2 regions of the Paenibacillus sp. GD4 genome follow, and region 2 is predicted to be linked to the other one. Evidence: riboswitches for the same ligand, from Rfam matches in the RefSeq annotation. Region 2 holds a riboswitch; the other holds the start of a gene.
What was found. Region 2 has a riboswitch for thiamine pyrophosphate ahead of thiS (sulfur carrier protein ThiS). Riboswitches for the same ligand answer to the same signal wherever they lie in the genome.
Positions count from the first base shown of each region.

Region 1: another riboswitch for thiamine pyrophosphate. It lies ahead of RAC89_RS17860 (ECF transporter S component); the one in region 2 lies ahead of thiS (sulfur carrier protein ThiS).

Region 1 is NZ_JAVCYK010000001.1:3,677,315-3,692,320, reverse strand. Features, by position in the region: gene RAC89_RS17885 (MFS transporter) at 1-1,542, shown strand, start outside; gene RAC89_RS17880 (IS110 family RNA-guided transposase) at 2,457-3,584, opposite strand; gene tenA (thiaminase II) at 4,008-4,673, opposite strand; gene RAC89_RS17870 (energy-coupling factor transporter transmembrane component T family protein) at 4,696-5,505, opposite strand; gene RAC89_RS17865 (ABC transporter ATP-binding protein) at 5,529-7,043, opposite strand; gene RAC89_RS17860 (ECF transporter S component) at 7,043-7,639, opposite strand; TPP riboswitch at 7,759-7,863, opposite strand; gene RAC89_RS17855 (hypothetical protein) at 8,037-8,237, shown strand; gene asd (archaetidylserine decarboxylase) at 8,375-9,163, shown strand; gene RAC89_RS17845 (MFS transporter) at 9,180-10,451, shown strand; gene RAC89_RS17840 (NAD-dependent malic enzyme) at 10,543-11,979, opposite strand; gene RAC89_RS17835 (CPBP family intramembrane glutamic endopeptidase) at 12,100-12,837, opposite strand; gene pdxR (MocR-like pyridoxine biosynthesis transcription factor PdxR) at 12,928-14,421, opposite strand; gene RAC89_RS17825 (GNAT family N-acetyltransferase) at 14,611-15,006, shown strand, end outside.
Region 2 is NZ_JAVCYK010000001.1:3,289,317-3,304,322, forward strand. Features, by position in the region: gene RAC89_RS15810 (GNAT family N-acetyltransferase) at 1-398, shown strand, start outside; gene RAC89_RS15815 (hypothetical protein) at 383-2,101, opposite strand; gene RAC89_RS15820 (MgtC/SapB family protein) at 2,281-2,976, shown strand; gene RAC89_RS15825 (RNA polymerase sigma factor) at 3,069-3,671, shown strand; gene RAC89_RS15830 (anti-sigma factor) at 3,622-4,077, shown strand; gene RAC89_RS15835 (hypothetical protein) at 4,111-4,743, shown strand; gene RAC89_RS15840 (DUF4097 family beta strand repeat-containing protein) at 4,784-6,019, shown strand; gene RAC89_RS15845 (Fur family transcriptional regulator) at 6,089-6,532, shown strand; gene RAC89_RS15850 (glycosyl hydrolase family 18 protein) at 6,637-8,367, shown strand; gene RAC89_RS15855 (DUF2614 family zinc ribbon-containing protein) at 8,418-8,777, opposite strand; gene RAC89_RS15860 (nucleotidyltransferase-like protein) at 8,903-9,769, shown strand; TPP riboswitch at 9,804-9,940, shown strand; gene thiS (sulfur carrier protein ThiS) at 10,034-10,234, shown strand; gene RAC89_RS15870 (thiazole synthase) at 10,282-11,055, shown strand; rRNA gene RAC89_RS15875 (16S ribosomal RNA) at 11,432-12,966, shown strand; rRNA gene rrf (5S ribosomal RNA) at 13,104-13,220, shown strand; tRNA gene RAC89_RS15885 (tRNA-Ile) at 13,252-13,328, shown strand; tRNA gene RAC89_RS15890 (tRNA-Ala) at 13,347-13,422, shown strand; rRNA gene RAC89_RS15895 (23S ribosomal RNA) at 13,649-15,006, shown strand, end outside.

The DNA.
Region 1 (15,006 bases), 390 kb from region 2:
GTCAATGTCGCCACTCCGGCGATCCAGCGGGGACTTCAAGCCGGCTTCTCGGGCGTTCAATTCGTCTTGACGAGCTATACGCTCGCTTATGCCGTAACCCTCATCATCGGGGGAAGACTCGGCGACCGGTACGGACGCAAACGATTGCTAGTGCTCGGAGTCATCGGGTTCACCGTCTCCTCTCTGCTTTGCGGACTCGCAGAGAGTGTTTCCTCTCTGGTAGTCTTCCGGATATTGCAGGGAGTGTCGGCGGCTTTCATGATGCCGCAGGTGCTGTCGCTGATCCAAACGAGCTATGCGCCGGACAAACGCGCCGGAGTATTCGGACTCTACGGCGCTGCCCAAGGCATAGCGGCGACAAGCGGCCAGCTAATCGGAGGATTGCTGCTGCGCTGGGACCCGGCCGGACTAGATTGGCGGACCGTCTTCTTCTTCAGCGTGCCCGTTGGCTTGCTGATTCTCGGCATGACTATGTATATAGAGGAAACGAAAGGAAGCAGCTCTTCCGAGAAGCTGGATTGGATCGGAGCCGCTTGGGCTACGGGCGGGTTGTTTATGCTGATTTTCCCGCTGGTACAGGGTCAAAAGGAGCATTGGCCTGCGGGCCTGGTCGCCTGTCTGATCCTCTCCGTACCGGTGCTGGCCGCTTTCGTCTTCTACGAGCGCCGGATGGCTGCCCGGGGCCGCGAGCCCTTCATTAACGTCAGCTTGTTCGCGCAGCGCCGGTTTGCCATGGGCATGCTGATCGTCTTTGTGCTGTTATGCTCCCAAGCCGCCTATTTCCTTGTTTCGGCTTACTTCCTGCAGCTCGGCCTTGGCTTCACTGCGCTTCAGGCAGGGATGATTATTTTGCCGATGGGGGCCGGTTACTTCGCAGCGTCGCTCTATTCCGCGAAGGCTGTAGCCAAGCTCGGTCCGCACGTGCTGACCTTCGGCGCTCTGCTCACCACAGCAGGTTATTTGCTGCTTGCCTTATCGGTGCATAGGACGGGAACTTCCCTGCAGGGCTATGAATGGATTCCGGCGCTTGCCGTGCTTGGGATCGGTCAGGGCAGCTTAGCCGCTCCCCTCACAAACGCCGTTCTCTCCCGCATACAGCGACAAGATGTCGGTTCGGCCTCCGGAATTCTGACTACCGGTATGCAGGTGGCGTTTGCCATCGGTATTGCGCTCATAGGAATTGTTCTCATGAATACCCTCGGACGGCATGCGGATTTGGCGAGTGCACGGCACGTTCCGGAGCTTCAGGCCGGCCTGATGAAGCTGCAAGTGAGCGAGAACCGGATGGAGGAGCTTTCCCGCCAATTCCAGAGCTGCTATGGCGATTATACCCGAATGGGCGACCCTGCCGGGATCCCTGCCAGCTGCGTGCTGACTGCGGAGGAGACTTCCGTTAAGCCGCTGCTTCTGTCCGGTTTGAAGCAAGCTACAGCGTACAATTATGCTTATGCGTTCGAATATTGCCTGTATGTGCTCGCCGCCTTCACCCTGCTGCTGCTTCCGCTGGTGCTGGGGCTCATCCGGGAAAAGCGGAGCGCATAAGCCGAAGTGCCTTATCTGTTTCCCGGTCAGAAGTCCGCGGCGTGTGGCCGATCACTCCTTGGGACAGCCATTTGTGCGAATAGGCAGCTTTTTACCATGACTTGCATCCAAAGCACGAAGATTTCTGCGTAAATACAACATTTCAAGAACATTTGCCTCATATTCGGCCATTGTACTCTCGCAAAGGTGCCTATTCTCACAAATCTCGTTCCGAACCGCGTTTGGGACTGTGGATTTCTGCACTTTAAGTCAATTTCATAATTATCACTTTAGCCTGTTACCTTCATTAAAAATAGACCCCATCGAGAAGGAGAACAGCATTTACGGCATCACTGCCTGCGGGATATACGTCTGGCGCTTATCACGGCCCGGTAATGCTCCCTGTAACGTTATGAAATCACCTGATATGAACGAAACCGTCAAGTGCTCAGCACGTACCCTTGATTTGGAGTGCTCTAAAGTAAGCCTGTCAAATGCCTTTTTTGACAGGCGGTTCACTCTGCCCATACTTTTTTACTTCGGTCTGGCTGATCAAGCCAGACCCTGCCCTACGGCGAGTAACGGGGTGCAGGGGGCGTGCTCCCTGCTGTCTTTCTTTAATTTGAGCTTGTGGTTCGAATGAGTTTCATTCCTTGGCACGAGGGCAAAATGGTTCTTTGCGCCGGTTGGCAACCTGATATTCGTGGGTTATCACAAGTGAATTGTATACGACCAGAGAGCTTACCTGCTAAACTTACGACGCGCATGAAGCCGCACTACCTGAAAGATTGACTTTGCGCAGGTGATTTCCGCGGATTATTACTCTCTGCCTTGCTTTAGTACTTTGCCCTCGAGCCAAAGAATGTAACGTAACGCATTGCCTAACTCACTAAGCCGGAATCACTTCCTTTTTCATTCAATCATACCCTTATTTTTTATGCTGTGATGCTGTTTTTTTGCTTATCTACTTCCTTGGCTATGGCCCATATGAAACCTATAAGCTCTCGGGCTACTGCGGCGATGATGGTTCCTTTGTGCTTTCCTTTGAAAAGGAGCTTCTTGTATTTGTGGTGTAATCGCTTTTGTGCTTTCCAGGAGATATTGACAATTTCCGAACTCAGTCCTTTTTGCCTATCTCGCAGCGTTTTCCGTATGGCAGGTGAGCTCCGATAGCTCCAGGCGGCTTCAACCAATACCCTACGTATATGGGCATTTCCAGCTTTCGTTATCCCACCTTGCCAACGACTCCCCCCGCTAGAACGTTCTGATGGCACCAGCCCCACATAACTCATGAGCTGCTGAGGGGATGCGAATCTTCCTGCAATGTGGCCAAGTTCCGAAGCTACAGTAACGGCTGTAATTAGGGCAACGCCATGGAGCCCCTGCAATGCTTGGATCATGGTCGCTTGGCATCCTTCACTCGTTTGCTTCTCCATCTCCGCTTCATATCTTCGGATCCGGTTCGTAGCTTCTTGGATGCTGTTTCGGTATTCTTGGAATACCATATCCTCACAACACCGAGAAAACCGTAAAGTATCTAACCAATTTTCATATGGCTGAGTCCACACTCGAACGCCCTTGGGCGGGTGGATCTGATGGCGAAGCAGAAACTTGGTTAAACGCTGTTTATGCCGATTCCTGTCTTGTACGGCATCTTCCCTGGCCCGAACCAAATCTCGCAAGGCTTCATCCTCGGGACGTGGTACATAGATCTCTGTCAATTCATTTGCTCTCCAGAGCTGCGCTAGACGTACAGCATCTCTCTTATCTGTTTTTATTCGAGTATTCCCCTCTAAGTCTGTTGGTGCGATGACGCTGCATTCCACATACATCTCCAAAAGCCATCGATACAAGACGAACCCCGTAGGGCCAGCCTCATAGCATATACTTAACTTTACGTCATCATCTTTCATTAACTGATTAACTAGTTTACGAACAGCCTCCTTCGTATGCGAGATGACACCATGGAACCTGACGGGTTCATTTCTATTTTCGGGGGCGATGGCTACAGCTATTTTTTCTTTGGATACGTCTAGACCAACATATTTTATGGTTATACTCATTACTAAACCGACCTCCTTTTGTTTGTAGCTCTGTTTTGGAATATTGATTTGATTGCTCAATCAATTGATTTCCAAATTCACCCTACGTAATGCAAAATGGTAGTCGGTTTCGTTCATTTTAACTTACTGTACCAAATATGTGTTCATCTACCAATGTAAGATGAAAAAATCGCGTTACAATGCGTCTGGTGCTTATCACGGCCCGGTAACGCTCCTTGTAACGTTAAAAATTCATCTTACTGTACCAAAAATGTGTTCATCTGCGACCATAAGATGAAAAAATCGCGTTACAGGGTGTCTGGCGCTTATCACTTTCTATAGCAGCTTTGCATTTCCTGCTCGGCACTCTACGGCGTGCAGCTATGATGAAAACAAAAAAACGAGAGCAGCACTCCCCATGGAGCTGTGCTCTCGTTCCATTCCTTACCCAATCGGCCAAGCTTCCTGTTTATAAGCCATATCCCAGAACAGATACTCGTACTGGCTGCTGATCAAAAAATGCTGCTTCATCCGCTCGCGGTCCGCCTCAGTGACTTGCTCCGCCAGCGCATCGACGCGGTCGATCTGCTCCTGAACCAGCTCCCGGAACCATTCCCCGCCGTAAGCGGCAATCCATTCGCGGTAGATTGGCTCCTCCGGCGTGCAGCCGGCCAGACGCTCTCCAATCTCGTAGTAGAGCCAGTAGCACGGCAGTATCGCAGCAACAATGTCGCCGAGATGTCCCGTGTAAGCCGCCCGGATCAAATGCGAAGTATAGGCATACGCCGTGGGAGCAGGCTGGAAACGGCTGCGTTCCTCGTCGGTAATGCCAAGCAGCTTGGAAAACTTCTCGTGCAGCGACAGCTCGGCCCCGTAGGTGCCCTGCGCATGCACCGCCATCCGGTTCGTCGTGAATAGGTCGTCAGCCTTTGCAGCTCCAAGCGCCTGGACTCTGGCGAAATGCGACAAATAATAGGCATCATTCAGCACGTAGTGACGAAACGCCGCAAGCGGCAGGCTTCCGTCCCCGATTCCGCGCACGAACGGATGCTCGAAGCTGGCGTTCCAGCTTGCATCCGCCGCGGCTCTTAGTTGGTCTGAGAATTTCATAGGTTTATCCACGCCTCCCGTATTAAGAGTTGATTTCATACCGCACATCCCCCACGCTAAAGAAAGGCAGATTCCAGCCGAGCCAGACGGCGGCCGTCCATAAGACGGCCAGCAGCACCGGCCAAAGCAGATCTACGCGGGACCAGCCGATCGCATAGTAGAAGGTTCGCTGCTTCACTGCCATGAAACGCTTCGCTTCCATTGCCACGGCGATCCGCTGGGCCCTACGGATGCTTTGAGCCAGCAATGGGATCGCATAGCGGCGCAGCTTCCCGTACCAGCCTGCCGGTCCATGCTTCTCCTTGACCCCCCGGACCTTTAGCGCCATGCGAAGCGTCCGGAATTCGTCAAGGATCATCGGCATCAGCCGGAAGGCCGCCATGAAGCTGTAGGCATACTTCGGAGGAATTTTCAGCTGCTGCATGAGCGAATAGAATAACATTACCGGCCTCGTCGTCAAGGCGAACAGCAAGCCTGCCAGCGCCATATTGACGGTCTTCAACCCGATATGTACCCCTCGATAGAAGCTTTCCTCGGTCACATGAATCAACCCGAAGCGAAACCAGGTCGTCTCTCCCTTGCCGAAAAACACCATCGACGTCATCGAGCACACGAAAAGAATGGTGAAAGGAAGCAGCAGCAGCAGCACACGCGACCTCGGATGCCCCGAACAGGCAAGCAGTAGTAGTACGAACATCCATGTCGTATTCGCCAGCACATTGATGTTATGCGTTAGCAAGATAAGCAAAAACAGAACAACCGATAGCAACAGCTTGTAGCTCGGGTTCACCCGATGAAGCCACGTCTCCTTGATATCCCAGGCCTGCTGCATCTTCTCTTCACTTCCCTTCTGCCCTAATTCACCGGCTCGCAAATTCTTTGCTCCTCGAACCGCCGTACATATTGTTCGGGTGACAGCACCGCTGTCAGCCTTCCGTTCTCCACTTCCCATACCGTTGTTGCAAAATAACGGACGAGCTCCGGATCGTGTGTTACCATAATGATCAGCGTACCTTGTCTGCGCCAGCCCTCCAGCAGCTCGAGCAGGGCGAACGTGTTTTCCGCATCTTGCCCGAAGGTAGGCTCATCTAGAAGAAGAACCCTCTGCTGCTTCACCGTTGCGGCGGCTACGCTTAGCCTTCGCTTTTGCCCTAGAGACAGCTGATAAGGATGCAGCTCCCTGTGTCCCGCCAAGCCGAATTGCTTCAGCAGCTGCTCCGTCTTCTCCTGAACGAGAGACTCCGGGTCTCCGTCCCTGCGGAAATTGAAGGCCAGCTCCTCCTTGACGGAATCGGTCACAAATTGCATCTCGGGATTTTGAAACACATATCCGGTGGAATCTCCAATATCCTCGAAGCCGCGGACGAGATTTCCCCTTACCTTGTATTCGCCCTTAGTCGGAATAAGCTGCATCAGTCCTTGAAGGAGTGTGCTCTTGCCGGCGCCGTTCTCTCCGACAACGGCAATCCAGTCCGCACCTGCCGCTTCTGCGGTATCCACATGAATCCTCGGTGCCTTGCCGCGATAGCCGCTCCACTGTCTCAGCTTCAGCAATGGCTCAACGGCTCCATCGCTAGGCAGGGCGCCGCCACGTTTTGTCGCATCCCAGTACCGTGGACTTGCCGTATAATCCGACCACACGCCGGGATACCAAATGCCATACTCCTGAAGCTCCCGCTTATGATCGCGAAACACGCTGGCAGGCTCTCCGTCGGCGAGAATCGAGCCCTCGTAGTCGAACAAGACGACCCGGTCCACGAAATCCACGATCTCGTCGATCTTATGCTCTACGATGATGACCGTCTGATCCCTTGTCACCTCTTTCACCGTCGTCCAAACCTGCTTGGTCCCCTCAGGGTCCAGCAAAGAGGTCGGTTCATCCAAGAACCAAACCTCCGGCTGCAGGGCGAGCAATGACGCAAGAGCCAGCCGCTGCTTCATGCCTTGAGAGAGCGAGGCAATCGGCACATGCGGGTCGGGCAGCTGCAATCCAACCTGCTCCAGATACCGGCGGATCAAGCCCGCCATATCCGGCCTAGGCACCTGCATATTTTCCAGTACAAAGGCGATCTCCTCATCCACAAACGGCATGCAGAACTGCGATTCGGGATCCTGAAACAAGTAGCCCGAAGCCGCCGGCACCACACTGCTGTCACAAAGCATCGGCACTTCAATCGCTTGTGGGATCAGCCCGCTTAGCACCTGCAGCAAGGTCGACTTTCCGCAGCCGCTCGGACCGAGCAGCAGCACCTTCTCTCCATGTCTGACGGAGAGGGACAGCTCCTCGAAGAGAAGTCCGTCGCTCCCCGGAAATTTAAGCCGCAGCCCTTCCACAGCAGCCGCCAGTTCCTTCATAGCAATCGTACTCATTACATCTTCGTCGTCTTGCGGTTCAGCGCATCATAGTCGGCGCGGCTTGCCGGCCGTACGAGCTGAGCCACACCGGTAGCCTCCAACGCCTTCACCAAGCCGGCAGCCACGAAGCCGCAGATCACAAACGCCCCCACGAATCGGAAAACGATATACAGCACCAAGCTCCAGGTTTGCAATTCCGTCATGTACCCCTTGAAGAAATCGAACACCAGTGCGCCTGCGCCTGCGGCCATTCCGGCCAGTCCCGCCGTTACGGCCGAGTAACGGTTATACCCTGTTGCAGCGAACAGCAGCTCGGCGCAAATCCCTTGCACCAGACCGTACGTTAACGCCTCGACGCCGAACGGGGAACCGAGCAGCAGCTCTCCGCTTGCCGCTGCCGCTTCAGCCAGAAAGGCAACCCCGGGCTTGCGAATGAGCAGGAACGCTACCGTCGATGCAATAAACCACATCCCGTACATCAGCTGCTCGAGCTGAAGTCCGGGTGCTTTAGCCACCTCATACACGGCGGCCCAAAAATGATAAATGGCAGCAAGGACAACGGAAATAACGACGGTGACCAAAATATCGGTCAGCTTCAAACCTTTGGACATAAACCTCACAACTCCTTTTTTCCTTTTGTTTTGTCAACCGGGTTCCGAGACATGTATGCCAAAAAGGGCCGCCTCCGCAAAACTATGGAAGTGGCCCAGATGAGCTTATCATGATCGCGCGCATACGCTCTCCACTTCCCTACGCTGGCATAATCCAGATCAGGTTCAGAGGGTCTAGGATCTATTGATCCAGTCTCAGCCCTACGGCTCCCCTAGTGACATAACTCATATTAAGCACCTTTGCTCCGATTGTCAACGAATAAATTCCGTAGGAAGATAGAACATTTTAGGTAATTTTTATAAAAATTGTGTCACATTACGCAAGTAAATCGTTGGCAACCATGCTAAGATATAGGTAATTGGTACCTCTATTTCGCTAAGGGAGACATTCTTATTAATGAATCAAATCGATGAATTGAAGCAGCAGCTGCTTTGGGTCACCACGGAGCTCGTTTCGGAATGTCCTTACTGCATATGTATTTCAGATGATCCCCAGCTGCGGGCCCCTATCTCCTGCACCAAATATTCCGGCTCCAAGAACCCGATTCTTGTGAATATCTCGGCCTGCTTAGCCTGTCAGGAGTACAAAAAGCAATAATTACGTGAAGAGAAAGGCCCCTCCGGGCCTTTTCTTGCTGTTTAGGCGACTTTTTCTTGGTTGCGCTTGCTCCCGGAATGTGTCACTATAGTCGGTAGGACTTTACAAATATGAAGAAACAGGTGAACCTAACCAGCATGAAACGTTCGTTATTCCGGCTTCTAACCGAGCTATCCTCCCGCAAAACCATTTCCCGAATGACAGGAGCCTTTGCCAAATCCAAGCTCAGCCGCGGGTTCATCCCGCAATTCGCTAAGACCTACGGCATTCCCGTCGAGGATGCGGAGAAGAGCCTTCATGAATATGCATCGCTGAACGACTTTTTCACCAGACGGCTGAAAACGGGGCTCCGTCCCATCCATACGGCTCCAGGCGCCATGGTCAGCCCTGTCGACGCCCTGATCACCGGCATGGGACCGATTCAAGAGGGATTGATCCTGAATGTCAAAGGTCAGGATTACACCATTGACGAGCTGCTCAATCATTCGCCGCGGATGGTGAATTATAAGAACGGTTTTTTCTATGTACTGTACTTGAGTCCAACGGACTATCACCGCATTCATACTCCGGTCAGCGGCATCATCGTAGAGAAGGAGCACATCCCCGGTAAGGTTTATCCGGTCAACGACTTCGGACTGCGCTTCATGCGACGGGTGCTCAGCCGCAATGAACGATTGGTCACGTACATGCAGCATGAAGGCGGCGAGGTTGCCGTCGTCAAGGTCGGAGCGTTGAATGTAGCCAGCATCCGGTATGTCGATCCGCTTCCGGATCGGCTGGAGCGCGGCGATGAGCTCGCTTACTTCGAATTTGGTTCCACCATCGTACTACTCACCGAGACCGCCACGTTCGAGAGCCGGGCTGATCTGAAGGTAGGAAGCAAAGTAAAAATGGGCGAGGCTCTCGGTACCTTTATGCAAAAATAAGGAGATGAGCTTTCCCATGCAAGTGCAGCCAAGTGCTGCGGCCGTTTCTTCCATAGGAAGGAAGCAGGCTGCGGCACCGCAGTCAGACATCAAGCCAACCGTGTTTCGTATTTTGTTCGCCATCAGCTTGGTCCATCTGTTAAATGACACGATTCAGTCCGTCATCCCGGCCATTCTTCCGATTCTGAAGGATTCCATGGGGTTAAACTATATGCAGTCCGGCGTCATCGTCTTTGCCTTGAACATGACGTCCTCCGTTATGCAGCCGATGATCGGCCTCTACGCCGACAAAAAGCCGACTCCTATGATGCTGCCGCTCGGCATGGGACTTACCTGCATCGGGGTGCTCGGATTAGCGCTGGCACCGAATTATGCGCTTATCCTGCTGTCCGTGCTGTTCGTCGGGCTAGGCTCCGCCATTTTCCATCCGGAGTCCTCCCGCGTTGCCTACATGGCGGCGGGCTCCCGCCGGGGCTTGGCGCAATCGATCTTCCAGGTCGGCGGCAATTCCGGACAAGCACTCGCGTCCGTCATGACGGCGCTCGTCTTCGCGCCGCTTGGCCAGTTCGGTGCCATCTGGTTCACGCTGGTCGCCGGACTCGGCATCGTCGTCCAGCTGACCGTTGCCCGGTGGTACGGCGGCTACATGGCGGCGAACCCTCCGGTCCAACGGTCGGGAGCTGTCCGTACCATGAGCCCCGCCCGCAAAAAGCAAATTACCTTTGCGGTCAGCATGCTGTTGTTCCTGATCTTTGCCCGTTCGTGGTACAGCATGGGGATCTCTACCTATTATCCGTTCTTCTTGATGGAGAAGTTCGGCATCAAGCTGGAGCAAGCACAGATCTATATCTTCCTGTTCTCCGCTGCGGGAGTGTTCGGTACCTTCCTCGGCGGTCCGCTCTCCGACAAATTCGGGCGGCGCAACCTGATTTTCTTCTCGATGCTGGGGACCGCGCCTTTGGCGCTGCTGCTTCCTTATGCAGATCCCTTCTGGACTCATGTAATCCTGCTCGTGAACGGATTTATACTGCTATCCAGCTTCTCGGTTACTGTGGTGTATGCTCAGGAGCTTCTCCCCGGCAAGGTGGGCATGGTATCCGGCCTAACGATCGGCCTTGCCTTCGGTCTCGGCGCATTGGGCGCCGTAGCGCTTGGCGGTATGATCGACCGGCTGCAGCTGACCCCGGTCATGCAGATGATCAGCTTCCTGCCGCTGCTCGGGCTGTTTACCTTCTTCCTGCCTAGCGACAAGACGATCCGGCAGTGGACGGAGGAAGCTTCAAGCTAAAGAAAAAAGGTCAGCAAGCGGTGCATCTTACACCGCTGTTGACCTTTTTTTGCTGTAAATCGCTTTGATTAAGGATATCTCCACCCGAGTCTTAGCCCATGTCCGTCCTTGACTGCTCCTTCGCGCTGCGGCGGCGGGCAACACCGGACTCATAGGCTGCCGTTATGACGGCTTCCTTGACCTTCTCCACCACGCTCTGATTGAAAACACTCGGGATGATATACTGCTCATTCAGCTCGTCGTCACTGACGACGGAGGCGATGGCCTTGGCCGCTGCGAGCTTCATCTCCTCCGTGATACGGGAGGCCCGGCAATCCAGCACGCCTCGGAATATCCCCGGGAAGCACAGCACGTTGTTGATTTGGTTCGGGTAATCCGACCGTCCCGTCGCCATGACACGGACATAAGGCTCCGCCTCCTCCGGAGGAATCTCCGGGGTAGGATTGGCCATCGCGAAGACGATCGGATCCTTCGCCATCTTCTTCACGTCGTCGACGCTGAGCACACGTGGGCCCGATAGACCGATGAAAACATCCGCTCCCTCGATCACATCCGACAGACGGCCGCTCTCCCCGTTCGGGTTGGTGTGCTCCGCGTACCAGCTCCACGCGGAATTATCATAGGAGTTGCCTCGTACAATGGCTCCCTGCCTGTCCACTCCGATGACGTTGCGGACGCCGGCGGCAATCAGCATTTTGGTGCAGGCGATACCCGCAGCGCCGATGCCGCATACTACGACCTTGCAATCCTCGAGCGGCTTCCCGACGATTTTCACGGCGTTGTACAATCCAGCCAGAATAACCACGGCCGTGCCGTGCTGGTCGTCATGAAACACCGGAATATCCAGCTCCTGAATGAGTCTCTCCTCAATTTCGAAGCAGCGCGGCGACGAAATATCCTCAAGGTTAATACCGCCGAAGGTAGGGGCTACCGCCTTCACGATCCGAATGATCTCCTCCGTATCCTGCGTATTCAAGCACAGCGGGAAGGCATCCACCCCGGCCATCTGCTTGAACAGCATGGCCTTCCCTTCCATTACCGGCATTGCGGCCTCAGGTCCGATATTACCGAGTCCGAGTACCGCCGAGCCGTCGGAAACGACCGCAATCGTGTTGCGCTTAATCGTCAGCGAATGCGCCTTGAGGGGATCCTCGTGAATCGCCATACAAATGCGCGCTACGCCGGGTGTATAGACACGTGACAGGTCGTCACGATTTTTGATGGGCAGCTTAGGAACCGTCTCGATCTTCCCCCCAAGATGCACGAGAAAGGTCTGGTCGGAGACATTGATCACCTTGACGCCGTTGAGGGAGCCTACTTTCTCCACCAAGGCATCCGTTTGATTCTGGTCGACGATATTCACCGTAATATCCCGAATCGTCGTGTTCTTACTCACCTGGTTCACGTCGATTGCAACAATATCACCGCCTACTTCATTGATCGCTACAGCGATCTGTCCGAAGGATACCGTATCCTTCTCAATCTCCAGCCGTAAAATCAATCGTGTGCTTCCTACAGGCGAACCCATGTTTGCCATCTAAGTATCGTTCCTTCCCGGTGAAGTTTGACCATAATAATCATAGCATAAGTCGGCCGAAGAAGGAAAAATCACCTGTTCTGTCAGGCGGGAGGAAATATTTGGGCGAAATCATAAGATCATCCCGCTGAAAACCATAAGCAGGTTAATAACCACATGCCATAATATGGAAGGTAGTATGCTTTTTGACCGGACCGTAACACCTCCGAAGAACAAACCTCCCAGTGCAAAGGCTAGACACACAACCCAGGAAAAGCCCAAGGAATAATGCTGTAAACCAAACCCCAGGCTCGTGATCATCACCGCCCACCGCTCCCCCACCTGCCCGGCTAGCCTGCTCAGCAGCGCGCCTCTCCACACAGTTTCCTCCAGCACCGCATTGACGACGGCGAAGAGCAGCGCGAACAGCCATACCTCCTGAATGGAGGTCCAGCCGTTGCGAATCAGGAAAGGGGCAAAGACGACTATATTCGTTGCGATGGCGATCATCAAAAACAGCTTAACGGTAGAATCGTGAAAGCCGGCCCAAATCAGCGGGACGCGGACGGACGCATTCCACACGGGCCTCCTCGCATATCCCAGGAACGGTGACCCTTCGGCAAGAGACAGCACCAGCATGGGAATCAGAATCACCGTAAGCGTTAAGCGGTTAAGCAGGACACGGGTTTCCTTGGGATGCATTTCGGCTCCCCAATGGGAGGTTACATACAGGTAACCCCAAAATCCGATACCAAAGCAAATGGCGGTTCCCAGAAAAGGCCTTAACGGCTTATGAACGCTAAGCAGCAAGGCAGCTGCCCCCCATACACTTAGCCACACATATTGTTCTTTCAACAGCAGTACTATCATCGAACCGAATAAAAATAAACTTGCTGTATTACGCAGCAGCGACTAACTCACTCCTTTCTCTCCTCATCCTATCCGTAATACGTAGCCCCTTCATTTGCTGCTCGAACCGCGTCTCGGCTGCAGCTCTCCGGATGCTCTTTTCATCCGTTGGATGCCTTCTGCGATCTCTTCCTCGGAAGCATGAGGGAAATTCAAATACATTCCGTAACGCATCCCTGCTGCCAAGTCCAACGTTGTCTCCGACCATCTGACTCCCTGAGCCCTTGCCAGCTCCCGATACTTGAAGTACTCGGTTTCGGTGCCTTTCCACCAGCCAAAGACATGCAGGCCGGCATCGCTCTCGACCCAATCAATCCAGTGCTCCAGCGAACGCAGCTCTTGGGTCAGCAGCGCGAATTTGCGGCTGTATACCCGCTTCATCCGCCTCAGATGCCGCTCATAATGACCCGCAGACATGAAGGCTGCCAGCGTCCGCTGCTCCGCCAAGTTTACCGGCACCGGCTCATACAGCGCCATCGCCCGGCGGAACGGCTCCACCAGCGCCGGCGGCAGCACGGCATAGCCGATGCGCAGCGACGGCAGCAGCGTCTTGGTGAAGCTGCCGACGTACACCACGCGCTCGCCCCGGTCGAGCGCCTTCAGCGGCTCAAGGCTGCGCCCCCGGTGGCGGAACTCGCTGTCGTAATCGTCTTCGACGATGACGGCCTCCCGCTCGCTCGCCCACCGCAGCAGCGCCTGCCGCCGCTCCAGGGACAGCACCGCCCCCGTCGGGAACTGCCGTGTCGGTGTAACAAACACGGCCTTCGCGTCCCAGTCCGCGGGCACGAGCCCGTCGCCGTCGACCTCGGCGTCGATGCAGCGGCCTCCCGCGGCGCGAATCGCCCGGCGGATGCCGCTGTACGCCGGCGTCTCCGCTGCGGCGGCCTCGCCCGGCCCCACGAGCAGCTGCGCGAGCAGCGCGATGGCCTGCATAGAGCCGCCGACTATCGCGACGTGCTCCCCCTGCACGGCCATACCCCTCGCCCGCCGCAGGTACTGGGCAATGCTCTCCCGCAGCCGCTCATCGCCGAGCGGGTCGCGCCCTCGCACCGGACCGCCGGCGTGAAGCCCAAGGCTGCCCAGCTCCCGGACCTGGGCATAGTAGCAGCGGTTCCACTCCTCCTGGGGGAACAGCGACAGGTCCGGGGCAAACGTATGGAAGTCGATGCCCTCGAAGCGTCCGGCCCCGCGTTCCTCCCCCGCAGCCGGTTCCAGCCGGTCCGCCCAAGCAGACAGCCGGTATGACGGCGCGGACAAGCCTCCGCGCCCCCCAGTCATTCCCGCTGTAGCGGAAGCCTCGTATGCCACATACGTACCTCTCCCGGTTTCCGATTGAAGGTATCCCTCCGATACCAGCGTCTCGTACACCTGGTTAACTGTCCCGCGGGACAAACCGTAGAGGACCGCCAGCTCACGCGTGGAGGGGAGGCGGGTCCCTTTGGACCACAGCCCCTGCAGCATCCCATCCCGCAGCGCATGATACAGCGCCAGCGACTTCGTCGGATAGTTCGCGCAATACGTGGCAAACGCAATTTGAAAATGCATAACGTACTCCTCCGAACACTTATATCATCCTACTATTCTCAACCGGTCTACTCATTTCAATCTAAATTGGCCCTTTTCATTTGTCAACCGAGATTGTACACTGCATGTACAAACCATACACCTAGAACCAGGAGGCCATCACATCACATGACCCAACCGACTCATCCGACCAACCAGGCGCCCGGCACGATTCGAACCCGGATCGCGCAGTCGCAAGATGCAGCATCCATTGCACCTTTATTTGATCAATACCGCCAATTCTACGGGAAAGCCTCCGATCTGAACGGAGCCATCACCTTCCTGGAGCACAATTTGACACAGCAAAGCTCAGCCCTATTCTACGCCGTCAATGAAACGAATGAGATACTCGGATTTACTCAGCTGTACCCTACCTTTTCCTCCCTGTCCATGCGCAAAGCCTGGATTCTGAACGATCTGTTCGTGATCCCGGAGGCACGCAGCCAAGGCGTCGCACGCCTCCTGATGGAGGCCGCCCGGCAGCATGCTGCCGCAACCGGAGCAAAGGGACTTGAGCTTGCCACCGGCGCCGACAACCAAAAAGCCCAGAGACTCTACGAGTCCCTA
Region 2 (15,006 bases):
CGGAGCTCATCGGCTTGGAGGAGGTCCCGCCGCTCTTGGATTCACCGCAAACGTTGAAGGATTCCGGGGAGACCTTCTTTGTATACCGGTCCGGTGAGAGAATCGCCGGCGCGGCCTCCTGCAAGCAAACCGCCAAGGAGCTGCTGATCTGTCGGATGATGGTGCATCCCGAATGCTTCCGTCAAGGCATTGCCGACGCACTGTTAACGCATATGGAACGTCTGGCTGTTCCCGGCATGAAGCTTAAAGTCACTACAGGCACGAGAAATCTGCCGGCGATGCAGCTTTATGCGAAGCACGGCTTCGAGCCGGAGCAGCAGCTTCTGCTGGCTCCCGGCGTAACGTTAACCGTGTTGGCGAAATACAGCGGCTCCTCGCCCCGTCATGAAATCGGGTAATCGTCCCAAGTAATGGGAGCTCCATTGATGCTTCGGAGCAGCTCCGCGCCGCCGCCTGGCGCAGCGGGCTCTCCCGCTTGGGGACGTCCATTCATCGTTAGCTCCAGCCGATCGCCGCGTTTGGTTTCGTAGAGTACCTTCGTGCCGTGCTCGCTGATCTCCCACACCGGCTTTTTACGACCGGCTGCTTCCCGGAAGCTTGCCGCATCCGCTGCGCCGAGCGCCGCTGCATCCTCAGCGCTCCATACCTCTACGACAACTGCGTTGCGGCCTTCCAACACGGAGGAGGTCAGCCGGATGCGGTCACCCAATTCTTCCGCCTGAAGGGTACCAAGCAAATGAACGGCTGCAAACACTTCGGAGCCCAGTCTTCCATAAGCGCTGCTTCCGTCGAAGCTCCATTCGCCCTTAGGCAGTACGCCGACGAGCTCGTTTGCCGCATCGGCAGCCTCCTCCGGCAGCACCCAAAGCTGCATCGCCGTGTCCTTATGCAGCAGCACCTCCCCGTACGGGCTGGCATGCCGGTCGTCCCCCGCCTTATACTTCTTCCCCGGGTGGAAGAAGTAGAGGCGATTGACGCCCTGCGCGGCTGCTCCCGACGTCAAGGGCAGCGACACCTCCCAGCGCAGCTGCTCGTTGTCGAATTCCTCGCGGCGCTCCCACACGCCGCCTGCGGCAAACCCCGGCGCCACGTACGCGTACGTGTGCGCCACAGCCTCCGCTTCGCCGCCATAGCCGGCGAAACCGATGCGGCGCTTCACCTCGCGGGGCTCGGCTGGCGCAGCCGCGCGCTCACGCACCGCCTCCGGCACTTCGTAGCCGTACAGCGCCGCGCCTTCGACGCGCGGGAACACGTTCGGCTCCCCGAAGTCGCCGAACTGGATCCAATCGTGCAGCGTGTTCGTGTCCTTCGGCACGTCGTGCGGCCAGTTGCGGGACAGCGCCCCGACCCAGGAGCCCTTCAGGTAGTAGTCGGCGCGGATCCCCCACAACAGGCCGAGCAGCTCCTCCGCCAAATTCCTGGCCGCTGCCTGCTCCACAACCTCCCAGACACAGGTGAACGCCTGGATCCAGTGCCAGTGCCACGGCAGCGCTCCGTACTCCTTAAACCCGTGCTTCCGCACGTGTTCAAGGAGCCCTGTCGCGCAGCGCAGACCTTCCTCCATCAGGGCCTCGTCGGCAAACTGATGGCCAAGCAGCAGCTTCAGCGCCGTGTGCTTCGCTTCATGATGGTTCACCGCCGCCAGCGGGTGGCGGTACACGCTGCTTTGATACATATGTAAGATCGCCATACTCATCTCGCTCTTTAAGCCCACGGGCAGCGCCGCACCGTACTTCTCGTAGAAGAAGATCAGCAGACAGCCCATCAGCTCTACAGGCAGGGGATGGGGCTTCGCCGCGGCAGGATCCGTTCCAAGGCCCAGCGGCCAATGGCCGTACATGCTGCTGGCCGAATCCTGATCCTGCAGTGCAATCACCCTCTCCAGCATCGTCACGGCCAGCGCCTCTCCCCGCTGGCGCCGTTCTTCACTCCACGCGGGAGCGCCCGCCGCACAGTAGCCAAACAAATGAACAGCCAAATAAAAGTTATCCCGCAGATCCGCATGGAACCAAAAGCCGCTGGCTTGTACAGGCAGCTCCAGGGCATGCTCGGCCACACGCTGCAGCACCGTTTGTCTTCTCGCAAGCACTTCTTTATTCAAAACCAACACATCCCCATCAACATAATTGAAACGTTTCATTATAAGTCCAGTCTACCTTGACCGGCCGGAATGTCAATCCCTTTCCGGTATCGGATGCGGCGATCTTACTGAAAATAACCATAGAATCTTAAGGGAATCATGTTACAATGTTTACACTTACTCACTGCAAGGAGGCGAGGATCATGGATCCATGGACAATTGATACGCTTCACATCACAATGCGCCTTATTATGGCGGTAGCATTAGGCGGTCTGATCGGCTTTGAACGGGAGACGAGCAGCCATGCGGCCGGCTTCCGCACCCATATTCTGGTATGTCTCGGCTCTACCTTAATCATGCTTTTATCGATGTACGGCTTTTCCGCCTTCGCCTACCTGGATAACGTTCGCCTGGACCCTGCAAGACTTGCGGCTCAAGTTATCAGCGGTATCGGTTTTCTTGGAGCGGGAACCATCATGTTCACCGGTAAAAGCATAACGGGCCTGACGACAGCCGCCTCGTTATGGGTGGTTGCCGCCATGGGTCTCGCCATCGGCGCCGGCTTCTATTACGCGGCAGCGGTTACTTGTCTGCTCGCTTTCATGTGCCTTTGGGGACTTAACCACGTCGAGAAAAAATATTTTCGCGCCAAGCAAGCCAGGCAGCTGACGCTTGAGACGTTGGACCGGCCCGGCATCCTGACCGCGGTATCCTCCCTGCTGACCACACAAGGCCATGATATTCGCAGAGTGTCTGTAGAAGAAACGCCGGTAACGGACGGTCCCAGCCGGATGACGATTCATCTGACCGTTCGGCTGGCGAAGAATAATAAGCTGACGCCGGCCATTGATGCGCTGAAGCAGCAAGAGGGTGTTTTCTCCGTAACCTGCGAATAAATTATTTTTTGCAGAATTTGAAGGGGTTATCGCCAAAGCTGCGTCTAATGAATTGTAACAGCGAATCAAGAAGGAAGGGCGGTGTAAGCAGGATGGAACAAATGACGGATGAGCAGCTCATCAACCGGATCCGTCAGGGCGAGGATGAAGCCTATCGCATCATTGTAGAGCGGCACAAAAACTATATCTACACCCTCATCTTCCGCATGGTTCCCCATCCGCAAACCGCCGAGGATTTAACTCAGGATGTATTTCTTAAGCTGTACCGCTCCTTGGAGCTGTACCGGGGTGAAGCCAAATTCACTACGTGGCTGTACCGGCTGACGACCAATCTGGTAACGGATCATCTCCGCGCGCAGCGGCGCAAGCCGTATGAAGCGATACTCGATAAGGTGAAGAACTGGTTCGGAGACCGCAAGGAGGAGCCGGAGGCCGCTACGCTTCGTAGGGAGGAGCAGCGGACCATGCAGCAGCTGCTCTCCGAGCTGCCTGAGAAGTATAAGCTGATCATGTATCTGTATCATTACAAGCAGCTATCGTATCAGGAAATATCGGAGGTGACCGACCTGCCGATCAAAACCATCGAAACCAGGCTGTATCGCGGCAAAACCTTGCTCAAAGACAAATGGCTGGAGGTGAGCGGGCATGAGCATCATGCACCCGGACGATCAAGAGCTGCAACGATATCTAAATAGAAGCTGCACCGAGCTCGAGGCCAAGCGGACCTCGCGCCATTTGAAGCAATGTCCGCGCTGCCGCAAGCGCCTCACCGACTATGCCGACCTCGAAGCGGAGCTGAGTGAGCTTCCGCTGATTACAGCGCCGGACCGTCTGACCGAGAGAATCATGCATCAAATTCATGCCAAGCCTTGGGAACGGGAGGACTCCACTATGGAATTACCGCCCAGTCCGACGGGACGGTGGCGGCCTGAATTAATGAACGGACTGATCGCTACGGCGGCAACCTTCTTCCTTATCCTTACGGGCATTCCCGGCAAGCTGATGCAGCTGAGTCCGAGCCAGCTGGAAAGCAGTGTAGAGGCTACCGTTGCCCAGCTGACGCAATTCGTCGAAATATTTTCCCGCGGAATGCTCACATAATCATCATCGTACTAGAAATGGAGGTTTCCAGCTATGAATGACCAACCGCAGCAAGACCCGAAGCGAACGGAGGATCAGGAGGACCTGTTTCTTAAAGAGCGGCTGGAGCGCTGGGGGGGCGGCCCGAGGCAGGAATCGTTCGACCCGTTCTACCGCAGCTCGGTCAAGAACAAATGGATTGCAGGATTACTGTCCTTTCTCGTTCCCGGCACGGGTCAATTATATTTGGGACTTATGCACCGCGGCATGACCATTATGGTGCTGCTCATTCTGAACATCTTCGCCATTGTGGCCTTTGCTACGAACGGAGCGACCAACATACCGCTTATCGTCCTGTTTTCCCTGTTTATACCGGTCATTTATTTCTTTAACATCTTCGATGCCCTGCAGCAGACAGACAAGGTCAACGGGCTTGGCTACGGCACCGGTTCTACGGACTCTCTTCTGACGGAAGACGATCACTGGTCCCATAAGCGTCATCGCCGCATTCATGGCAAGGCGAGCTTCGGCTACATGCTGATTCTTGTAGGTATCGTTCTGTTTTTAACCAGCAGCAAGCCCGACTGGATGTTCCGCATCTTTGATTTGCTGGGCTCCTCCATCGGCGCCATCGTTCTTATTTTGATCGGGGTGTATATGTTTTTCCGTGAGTCTACTAAGAAATAGCCGATAACATTAGTTTTTTTAAAAAAGGAAGTGTCAAAACATGCACAGAGCAGGCCGGTATACCGCGGCTCTCCTGTTGATCGCAGTCGGGGGAGCCGTTATCGCGGATAAGCTGTCGGGAACGAAGCTGACCGCGCTGTTAATCGAATGGTGGCCGCTGTTGTTTATCTCCTTGGGCCTAGAGTATCTCTTCTATAATATGAAATACAAGGAAAGCGAGAAGGCGCTGATGCTGGATCTCGGCGGCGTTATTTTTGCCGTGGTCATCTCGGCCGCGGTGCTCGTCGCGACCCAATCGGAATCCGTTTTTAAAAATTTCACGCTGGATAACCCGTTCGGTGCCTTCGGTGAAGGCCAAAGGTTCGAGAAGGGGACGACTGCCATCCCGCTTGCAGCAGGGGTGGACCAGGTACGGATAGAAAATACCAACGGTACTGTCACCATGCAATCAGGCAATGTTGATCAGGTGCAGGTCGAGCTGATCGTCTACGTGAACTTGAATGATGAGGTCGAAGCGGCCCGTGTTGCGGAGGAATCCCGTATCGAGCATGCCAGCTCGGGAAATAAGCTTACCTTGACGGCAGCTGGCAAGGAATACAGCGGGAGCTTCGTAGGCAGACAGAAGCCGCGCATGGATATGGTCGTCACGCTGCCTGAGAAGCAGAAGGTGGATGTCGATCTCCAGCTGACCAACGGCAAAATCATCGCAGGGCGTTTGCCTATTAAGCAGCAGTTTACAGCCCAGTCTACCAATGGAGAGCTGCTCGTTAACGATCTGGAAGGCAATCTCTCGCTGAAAACGACGAACGGCTCCATTATGACGAAAAACACTGCCGGAGCCTCCTCCGTTCTTCAATCGACGAACGGAAAGGTGGAGGTGCAAGGTCATAAAGGCGATGCCAAGGTGAAAACGACGAACGGCAGGGTCGTCGTGAAGGACGTAACCGGCTCGATTGATGCGTCTACGAACAATGGAAGCGTAGAAGTGGATGGTGCGCCGAAGGCATTAAAGGCCAAGTCGACAAACGGATCGGTTGAAATCGCAAGCCGTACGGTTGGCGGTGATTGGGACGTAGAGACATCCCACGGCAAGATTGAATTGGAGCTTCCATCCAAGGGTGATTATCAAGTAAAGGGAGAGGGAGGAGGGGGAAGCGTCAAGAGCGAGCTGCCGCTTTCCGTTCATGAAAAGACCGTGAGCGGCGCTATCGGAAGCGGCCAATATAAGATCCGGGTAGAGACGAACGGTTCCATTGCCATCAAGTCCGTTGATTGACAAAGCCGCCGGCCTCTGCGTACAATAAAGTGAAGCTCAACGTGACGCAGACAAGGCGGTGAACTCTGGATGAATCGATTGGATGAAGCGCTCGACAAGCTCAAGTCGAACGGTGTACGAATGACGCCGCAGCGGCATGCCATTTTGGCCTTTTTGCTGGACACGATGACCCACCCGACGGCTGATGAAATCTATAAGGCGCTTTCGCCGCGGTTCCCCAGCATGAGTGTAGCCACCGTGTATAATAACCTTAAGGTATTCCTTGAGGCAGGATTGGTTCGGGAGATGACCTACGGAGATCATTCCAGCCGGTTCGATGCCGATCTTTCCGATCATTATCATGCATTGTGCGAGCAATGCGGCAAGCTGGTCGATTTTGCCTATGACCCGCTGGATGATATGGAGAAGGCGGCAAGCAAGCAGACGGGCTTCAAGATTAAGAGTCATCGGGTCGAGGTTTACGGCGTTTGCCCAGGCTGTGCGAGCGTGCCGGTCGGTTCCAGCATCCGTTAATATGCCAGCCTCACGGATTTATTGTATAATGGACGTGTTGCATTTGCCTGACGAGGGGATGCAGCCCGTCCTTTTTATTTTAACTAAGCTACAGGAGTGACTACATGGAGATCATCAACACGCCAAGAAAGCGCAAGCCACGAGCCGGAGCCGTCTTGATGCTTCTCCTGGCCGTCGTATGCGGGTTGGCGCTTGGCACTTATTTATGGCACGAATACGTTCCTAATTGGAGACATGAAGCCCCTGATTTCAACGGGAATCCGAAGCCGGTCCTTTATGAAGGAGAAATGCTGGACCTTCCGGCGATCGGCAAGAAGGACAGCCTCAAGCTTCCCTATGAAATGGTTAAGGAGCAGCTTGATCCGACGATGGCGCGTGAGGACAAAACGAACTCGGTTATCATTACGACCACGGATAAGGTCATCAGGCTGCAGACAAGCCAATTAACCGCGTTGATTAATGAGAAGCCGTTTCAATTAAAATTCCCGCTGGAGAAAATAGGTGACCGTTTTTATTTGCCCATGGAGCCGCTAAAAATGCTATACCGTATTGAGCTTAGGGAGTCGCAGGAGACAGGGGCTGTCATTCTGGTCAAGGAAGGCGATACCATTCGCTGGGCTAAGATCAGGACGGTGCCTGATAAGCCGGAGAAGAAGCTGGCTATGCGTAAGGATCCGACGATCAAGGCGCCGATCCTGGCAGATCTGGTTCAAGGCGAAGAGGTCATGGTCTGGGGCGAGGAGGGGGAATGGGCGAAGATTCTCCTGAAGAACGGATATACAGGTTATATGAAGCAATCGGATCTGACGGAGCTTAGAGAAGAGGTCATTCCGAAGCAAGAGCCGGCGGCAAGCCCGATTCAGTGGAAGCCCCCGGGCGGCAAAATCAACTTAACCTGGGAGCAGGTCGTCGAGAAAAACCCGGACACCGCTAAGATTTCCGCAATGCCCGGTCTGAACGTCGTCAGCCCGACCTGGTTTCACTTGGCGGACGGTCAAGGCAATTTGAAGAACCTGGCCAGCGCCGCTTATGTCAAATGGGCGCATGAACGCGGCTACCAGGTGTGGGGGCTGTTCAGCAACGGTTTCGAGCCGAAACAAACGACGGAGGCTCTGTCCACCTACGATAAGCGGATGAACATGATCAAACAGCTGCTCAGCTTTGCTCAGATGTATAAGCTCGACGGCATTAACATTGACTTCGAGAATGTGTATACCGCAGATAAGCAGAACCTGACGCAATTCGTGCGGGAAATGACGCCGCTTCTGCATGAGCAGGGCTTAGTCGTTTCAATCGACGTTACGCCGAAATCCGGGACAGAGATGTGGTCGCTTTTCTACGACCGCCCTGCCCTCGCCCAAACGGTCGATTATATGATGGTAATGGCCTATGACGAGCATTGGGCGAGCAGCCCGAAGGCAGGCTCGGTCGCATCTCTCCCTTGGGTGGAGAAAACGGTGCAGGTACTGCTGCAGGAGGAGAAGGTTCCTGCTTCCAAGCTGGTGCTCGGGATTCCGTTCTACACCCGTTTATGGACCGAAGAGATGAAGGATGGCAAGACGAAAGTCTCCTCCCGGGCGATTTTTATGGATACGTCCAAACGAATTATGAAGGAAAAAGGCTTAACCCCGGAGTTTTCGAAGGAAACCGGACAAAACTACGTGGAATACACCGAAGACGGAAAGCTGCAGCGGATTTGGCTGGAGGATGAAACGTCCGTGAAGTCCCGTCTGGAGCTAGTGAACAAATATGACCTTGCCGGCATCGCCTCTTGGCGGCGCGGCTATGAAAGTCCTGAGCTTTGGGAGTTTATCCGCACTCATCTTATACCTTAAATAAAAAAACTGGCTCCTTTGCTGACAAAGGGCCAGTTTTTTTGTGCAGCCTACTTCCCGGCTGGGGTTTGTTCCCCTGACGGAGGAGCGTGCTTCGGGTCCAGGGAAAGAATCGTTTTGCAATACATGCAGCGATCGGTTTTGCCCAGCATTTTCGTGGGCTTGCCGCATTCCGGGCAATCCACTACGGTTGCACTGGTCGACATCATCCCTGCTGCGAAATACACCGCCATACTAGCCAGCATGGCTATGGCTCCGATCAGCATACAGATGACGGCAATAATTCTGCCTGCGGTTCCCCAATCAAAAACGATTCCGGCAAGGCCGAGAATCATGAGCAGCATGCCGCCCATTGTCAGCAGTAATCCCCATAACCGGAATTCATTGACTTTACTGGATCTGAGTATCATGTCGGGCCTTCTTTCGTGTAAAAGAATTGTATGATTTGTCACAGAATGATGCAGGAAACCGGTGTCCGAATGTAGAAATAAATAACCTAAAAAGAGATGTGTAACGGTCATGGGGGGCCAGTAGGATGATTATAATGAAGCAGCAATGGATAGCAAGGTTTCGGGAGAGTGAATCAGTTATCGGGGTTATCGCGGTAGAAAACCCTTCTTCTTACTCGGCAGTCACCGACGGGTTTGATTTGCTGCTGCTGGTTATATCCCAAGACCCGGCTCGTACACATCAACAGTACCATTATAGTAAAGAGGGGCGCCGTATACAAGAACGTTGGATGAGCCCGGAAGAGCTGGATGAATTCATTTTACATGGAGAGCATCGCAATATCATTTATTGGATCTTAAAAGGAGAGATACTTTTGGATCGGGATATGTATTTGGAGGGCTTGAGACATCGCGTGCTTGAGTTTCCTGTAGAGCTTAGGGAACACAAGCTGCTTATCGAGTTTTCCAAGTTTTTGCGAAGCTACCTGCAAACGAAGGAATATATATCGGAAAAGCATGATCTTGATGCTTATCATAATATTTTCGAAGCGCTGCATCATTGGGCGCGAATTGTCATCATTGAGGCGGGCTATCACCCTGAAGTTACCGTATGGCGTCAAATTAAAAGCATCAATCCCGGTGTCTACAAGCTGTATGAAGAGCTGATGCAAAGCAGCGAAACCGTTGAGCAGAGGGTCCAACTAGTTCTTCTCGCTTGTGAATTTTCCGTAATGTCCAAGATGGAGCGCTGCTGCAAGCTGCTGATTGAGGTGCTGGGCAGCAGGGAGGTTGCCTGGAGTCTTGAAGAACTGCAGCATCTGCCTAAGTTGTCGGATGTGCGCACAGAGCTGCCGTTGCTCTTGAATAAGCTGGTGACGAAGGCACTTGCTCGGGAAGTCGCTTATGTGATTGAAGATGATTTAAGCGTCTTGGAATTAAGATATACTCTATAATTCATTACCAGCTTATGATATGATATTAGTAATCGAATACCACTAGGGGAGCCCTTGCATGCGGGGCTGAGAGTAAGAAGCGACATTCTTTGACCCTTGGAACCTGATACGGCCTGCCTGTAAGGCGGGGCACTGGGTGATGCCAGCGTAGGGAAGTGGACTTATTTTGCGGATACGAGATGCTCTGCAGCGTAGAACCCAAGAAGTCAGCCCTAGCCGGCTGGCTTTTTTTATGCTTGTAGAGACCTTTAGGGAGGTGGCACGATGCAGCTGACAGTGAATGGGGATATTCGTGAGGTAACGGACGTAACTAACGTTTTGGATTTGTTAAAGGCTTTTAAATTAGATCAGAAGATCCTTGTGGTAGAACTCAACCGGACGATTATTGACCGGGAGCGGTACGAGGAGACCGCTTTGAAGGACGGAGATCGGATTGAAATTGTTCACTTTGTAGGCGGGGGTTGATAAGCCCGTCCATCTATACTTTACTATTCCAGGAGGTGCGGCTTTTTATGAGCGGCGTGTTGAAAATTGGTCCTTATGAGTTCAAGTCAAGACTTTTGTTAGGTACGGGGAAGTTTACCGACCTTGGAATTCAATCGGAGGCTGTTAAGGCTTCGGAGGCGGATGTACTTACGTTTGCTATCCGACGTTTGCCGATTGATAATCCGGATGCGCCGAATTTTCTTGAGACCTTGGATCTTAAGAAGTTCACGCTGCTTCCGAATACGGCAGGGGCTTATACGGTAGAGGAAGCGGTCCGCATAGCTAGACTTGCCAAGGCAACAGGACTTTGCGACATGATCAAGGTAGAGGTCATTGGCGATCCAAGAACCCTTCTTCCCGATCCTGTGGGAACGCTTGAGGCGACGAAAATCCTGGTAGACGAAGGCTTCATCGTACTTCCTTATACATCGGACGATCCGATCCTTGCACGTAAGCTGCAGGAGGCGGGAGCGGCTGCTGTGATGCCTGGTGCATCTCCGATTGGTTCCGGTCAAGGAATTGTGAACCAAGGGAACCTGCGATTCATTATCGAAGAAGCGAAGGTTCCTATTATTGTTGATGCCGGTATCGGTGGTCCTGCGGATGCAGCCTTGGCTATGGAGCTCGGAGCGGACGGTGTGCTGTTGAATACGGCTGTTGCCGGTGCGAAGGATCCGGTTTTGATGGCAGAGGCCTTTAAGCTGGCCGTGGAAGCAGGACGGAAGGGTTTCCTTGCGGGACGTATACCTAAGAAGCGCTATGCCTCTGCGAGCAGCCCTGAGGAAGGTATGATCGAATAGAGGACCAAAAGAAGAGCAGGGGCGAGGTTGTATGCTCTTGCTCTTCTTCTCAATATGGCTCGAAATATTAGGCTTGACTTAAGCTTTGCCTATGTGATAAATTATTCTTCGTCGTTAAGGCGACTCGTCCGATTGAGGTAGGGTTGAATGAAACGAAATCCCGAGTGTTAAAAAGAATTAAAAAAAACACTTGCAATCAGATAGGCGAATGTGGTATATTAAAAAAGTCGCCGCTGAAAACGACGACAACAAACGACAAGGTTACAGAGTTTGACTTTGTCCGACATTGCCCTTTGAAAACTGAACAACGAGAGAGTGAAAATAAAACGAATCTTCGGATTCGTGCTAGCTTTGAACATGAGCAAGTCAAACTACTTTATTGGAGAGTTTGATCCTGGCTCAGGACGAACGCTGGCGGCGTGCCTAATACATGCAAGTCGAGCGAGGGTCTTCGGACCCTAGCGGCGGACGGGTGAGTAACACGTAGGCAACCTGCCTGTAAGACCGGGATAACTACCGGAAACGGTAGCTAAGACCGGATAGATGGCTTCTTCGCATGGAGGAGCTTGGAAACACGGCGCAAGCTGTGGCTTACAGATGGGCCTGCGGCGCATTAGCTAGTTGGTGAGGTAACGGCTCACCAAGGCGACGATGCGTAGCCGACCTGAGAGGGTGATCGGCCACACTGGGACTGAGACACGGCCCAGACTCCTACGGGAGGCAGCAGTAGGGAATCTTCCGCAATGGACGAAAGTCTGACGGAGCAACGCCGCGTGAGTGATGAAGGTTTTCGGATCGTAAAGCTCTGTTGCCAGGGAAGAACGTTCCGGGGAGTAACTGCCCTGGAAATGACGGTACCTGAGAAGAAAGCCCCGGCTAACTACGTGCCAGCAGCCGCGGTAATACGTAGGGGGCAAGCGTTGTCCGGAATTATTGGGCGTAAAGCGCGCGCAGGCGGTCTTTTAAGTTTGGTGTTTAAGCCCAGGGCTCAACCCTGGTTCGCACTGAAAACTGGGAGACTTGAGTGCAGGAGAGGAAAGTGGAATTCCACGTGTAGCGGTGAAATGCGTAGAGATGTGGAGGAACACCAGTGGCGAAGGCGACTTTCTGGACTGTAACTGACGCTGAGGCGCGAAAGCGTGGGGAGCAAACAGGATTAGATACCCTGGTAGTCCACGCCGTAAACGATGAGTGCTAGGTGTTAGGGGTTTCGATACCCTTGGTGCCGAAGTAAACACAGTAAGCACTCCGCCTGGGGAGTACGCTCGCAAGAGTGAAACTCAAAGGAATTGACGGGGACCCGCACAAGCAGTGGAGTATGTGGTTTAATTCGAAGCAACGCGAAGAACCTTACCAGGTCTTGACATCCCTCTGAATGTCCTAGAGATAGGGCAGGCCTTCGGGACAGAGGAGACAGGTGGTGCATGGTTGTCGTCAGCTCGTGTCGTGAGATGTTGGGTTAAGTCCCGCAACGAGCGCAACCCTTGATTTCAGTTGCCAGCATTGAGTTGGGCACTCTGAAGTGACTGCCGGTGACAAACCGGAGGAAGGTGGGGATGACGTCAAATCATCATGCCCCTTATGACCTGGGCTACACACGTACTACAATGGCCGGTACAACGGGCAGCGAAGGAGCGATCCGGAGCGAATCCTTAGAAGCCGGTCTCAGTTCGGATTGCAGGCTGCAACTCGCCTGCATGAAGTCGGAATTGCTAGTAATCGCGGATCAGCATGCCGCGGTGAATACGTTCCCGGGTCTTGTACACACCGCCCGTCACACCACGAGAGTTTACAACACCCGAAGTCGGTGGGGTAACCGCAAGGAGCCAGCCGCCGAAGGTGGGGTAGATGATTGGGGTGAAGTCGTAACAAGGTAGCCGTATCGGAAGGTGCGGCTGGATCACCTCCTTTCTATGGAGTCCATGATGGCTGCAGGCCATCGGACATAATAGCTGACAACTGACATCGTTCCGCGATGTAACAGTTGCAGCGAGCTCACTCTCCTCGTTGTTCAGTTTTGAAAGGTGCAATGCCTTTCAAGTAAATCGTTTGGTGATGATGGCGGAAGGGAACCACGCGTACCCATACCGAACACGACCGTTAAGCCTTCCAGCGTCGATGGTACTTGGACCGAAGGGTCCTGGGAGAGTAGAACGTCGCCAAGCGATTCCACTTTGGTGGATCATATAGTAATATGGGCCCTTAGCTCAGCTGGTTAGAGCGCACCCCTGATAAGGGTGAGGTCGGTGGTTCGAGTCCACTAGGGCCCACCATAAACTTAATACTTTCTTGGGGCCATAGCTCAGCTGGGAGAGCGCCTGCCTTGCAAGCAGGAGGTCAGCGGTTCGATCCCGCTTGGCTCCACCATAACCTACCACTTGATACTTCGGTAGCAGCGTGGTAAGATGTTTTTCCGCTTGTTCCTTGAAAACTGGATATCGAAACAAAGCAAAATGTCGAAACATCTATACGATGTGATGATTGAGCGCATGCGAAATCATCAATCTTTTAGCTGCTAGTGAGAATGTCTTGAGTTTGGAGTGACTTTGTGCGTAGCGCAACGGAACGGAGAACCAAGATCATTCGAACGATTGGTTAAGCTAATAAGAGCACACGGAGGATGCCTAGGCACCAGGAGCCGAAGAAGGACGTGGCGAACGACGAAATGCCTCGGGGAGCCGTAAGCAGGCTTTGATCCGGGGATGTCCGAATGGGGGAACCCGCGTGAGGTAATACTCACGTACCACACAGTGAATACATAGCTGTGTAGGAGGCAGACGAGGGGAACTGAAACATCTAAGTACCCTCAGGAAAAGAAAACAAAAGTGATTCCGTCAGTAGCGGCGAGCGAAAGCGGAACAGCCCAAACCAAGGGGCTTGCCCCTTGGGGTTGTAGGACGTCAATGTGAGTGCAGGTTGGTAGGCGAACAGGTCTGGAAAGGCCGGCCAAAGTGGGTAACAGCCCCGTAACCGAAAGCAACCGAGACTCTAGACGGATCCTGAGTACGGCGGGACACGTGAAACCCCGTCGGAATCCGGCAGGACCATCTGCCAAGGCTAAATACTCCCTGGTGACCGATAGTGAAGCAGTACCGTGAGGGAAAGGTGAAAAGAACCGCGGGAGCGGAGTGAAAAAGAACCTGAAACCGTGTGCTTACAAGAAGTCAGAGCTCGTTAATGAGTGATGGCGTGCCTTTTGTAGAATGAACCGGCGAGTTACGTTTACGCGCAAGGTTAAGGTGAGAAGCCGGAGCCGCAGCGAAAGCGAGTCTGAATAGGGCGAATAAGTACGTAGACGTAGACCCGAAACCGTGTGATCTACCCCTGTCCAGGGTGAAGGTGCGGTAACACGCACTGGAGGCCCGAACCCACGAATGTTGAAAAATTCGGGGATGAGGTGGGGGTAGCGGAGAAATTCCAATCGAACTCGGAGATAGCTGGTTCTCCCCGAAATAGCTTTAGGGCTAGCCTCGGGTGATGAGTCGCGGAGGTAAAGCACTGATTGGGTGCGGGGCCCGCCAAGGGTTACCAAGTCCAGTCAAACTCTGAATGCCGCAGACTTTAACCCGGGAGTCAGACAGTGAGTGCTAAGATCCATTGTCAAGAGGGAAACAGCCCAGATCATCAGCTAAGGTCCCCAAGTGTGTGTTAAGTGGGAAAGGATGTGGAGTTGCAAAGACAACCAGGATGTTGGCTTAGAAGCAGCCACCATTGAAAGAGTGCGTAATAGCTCACTGGTCGAGTGACTCTGCGCCGAAAATGTAACGGGGCTAAACACACCACCGAAGCTATGAGTCCAATTATGGGCAGTAGGGGAGCGTTGTAACAGCGGTGAAGGTTGATCGTGAGGACAGCTGGAGCGGTTACAAGTGAGAATGCCGGTATGAGTAACGAAAAGACAAGTGAGAATCTTGTCCGCCGTAAGCCTAAGGGTTCCTGAGGAAGGTTCGT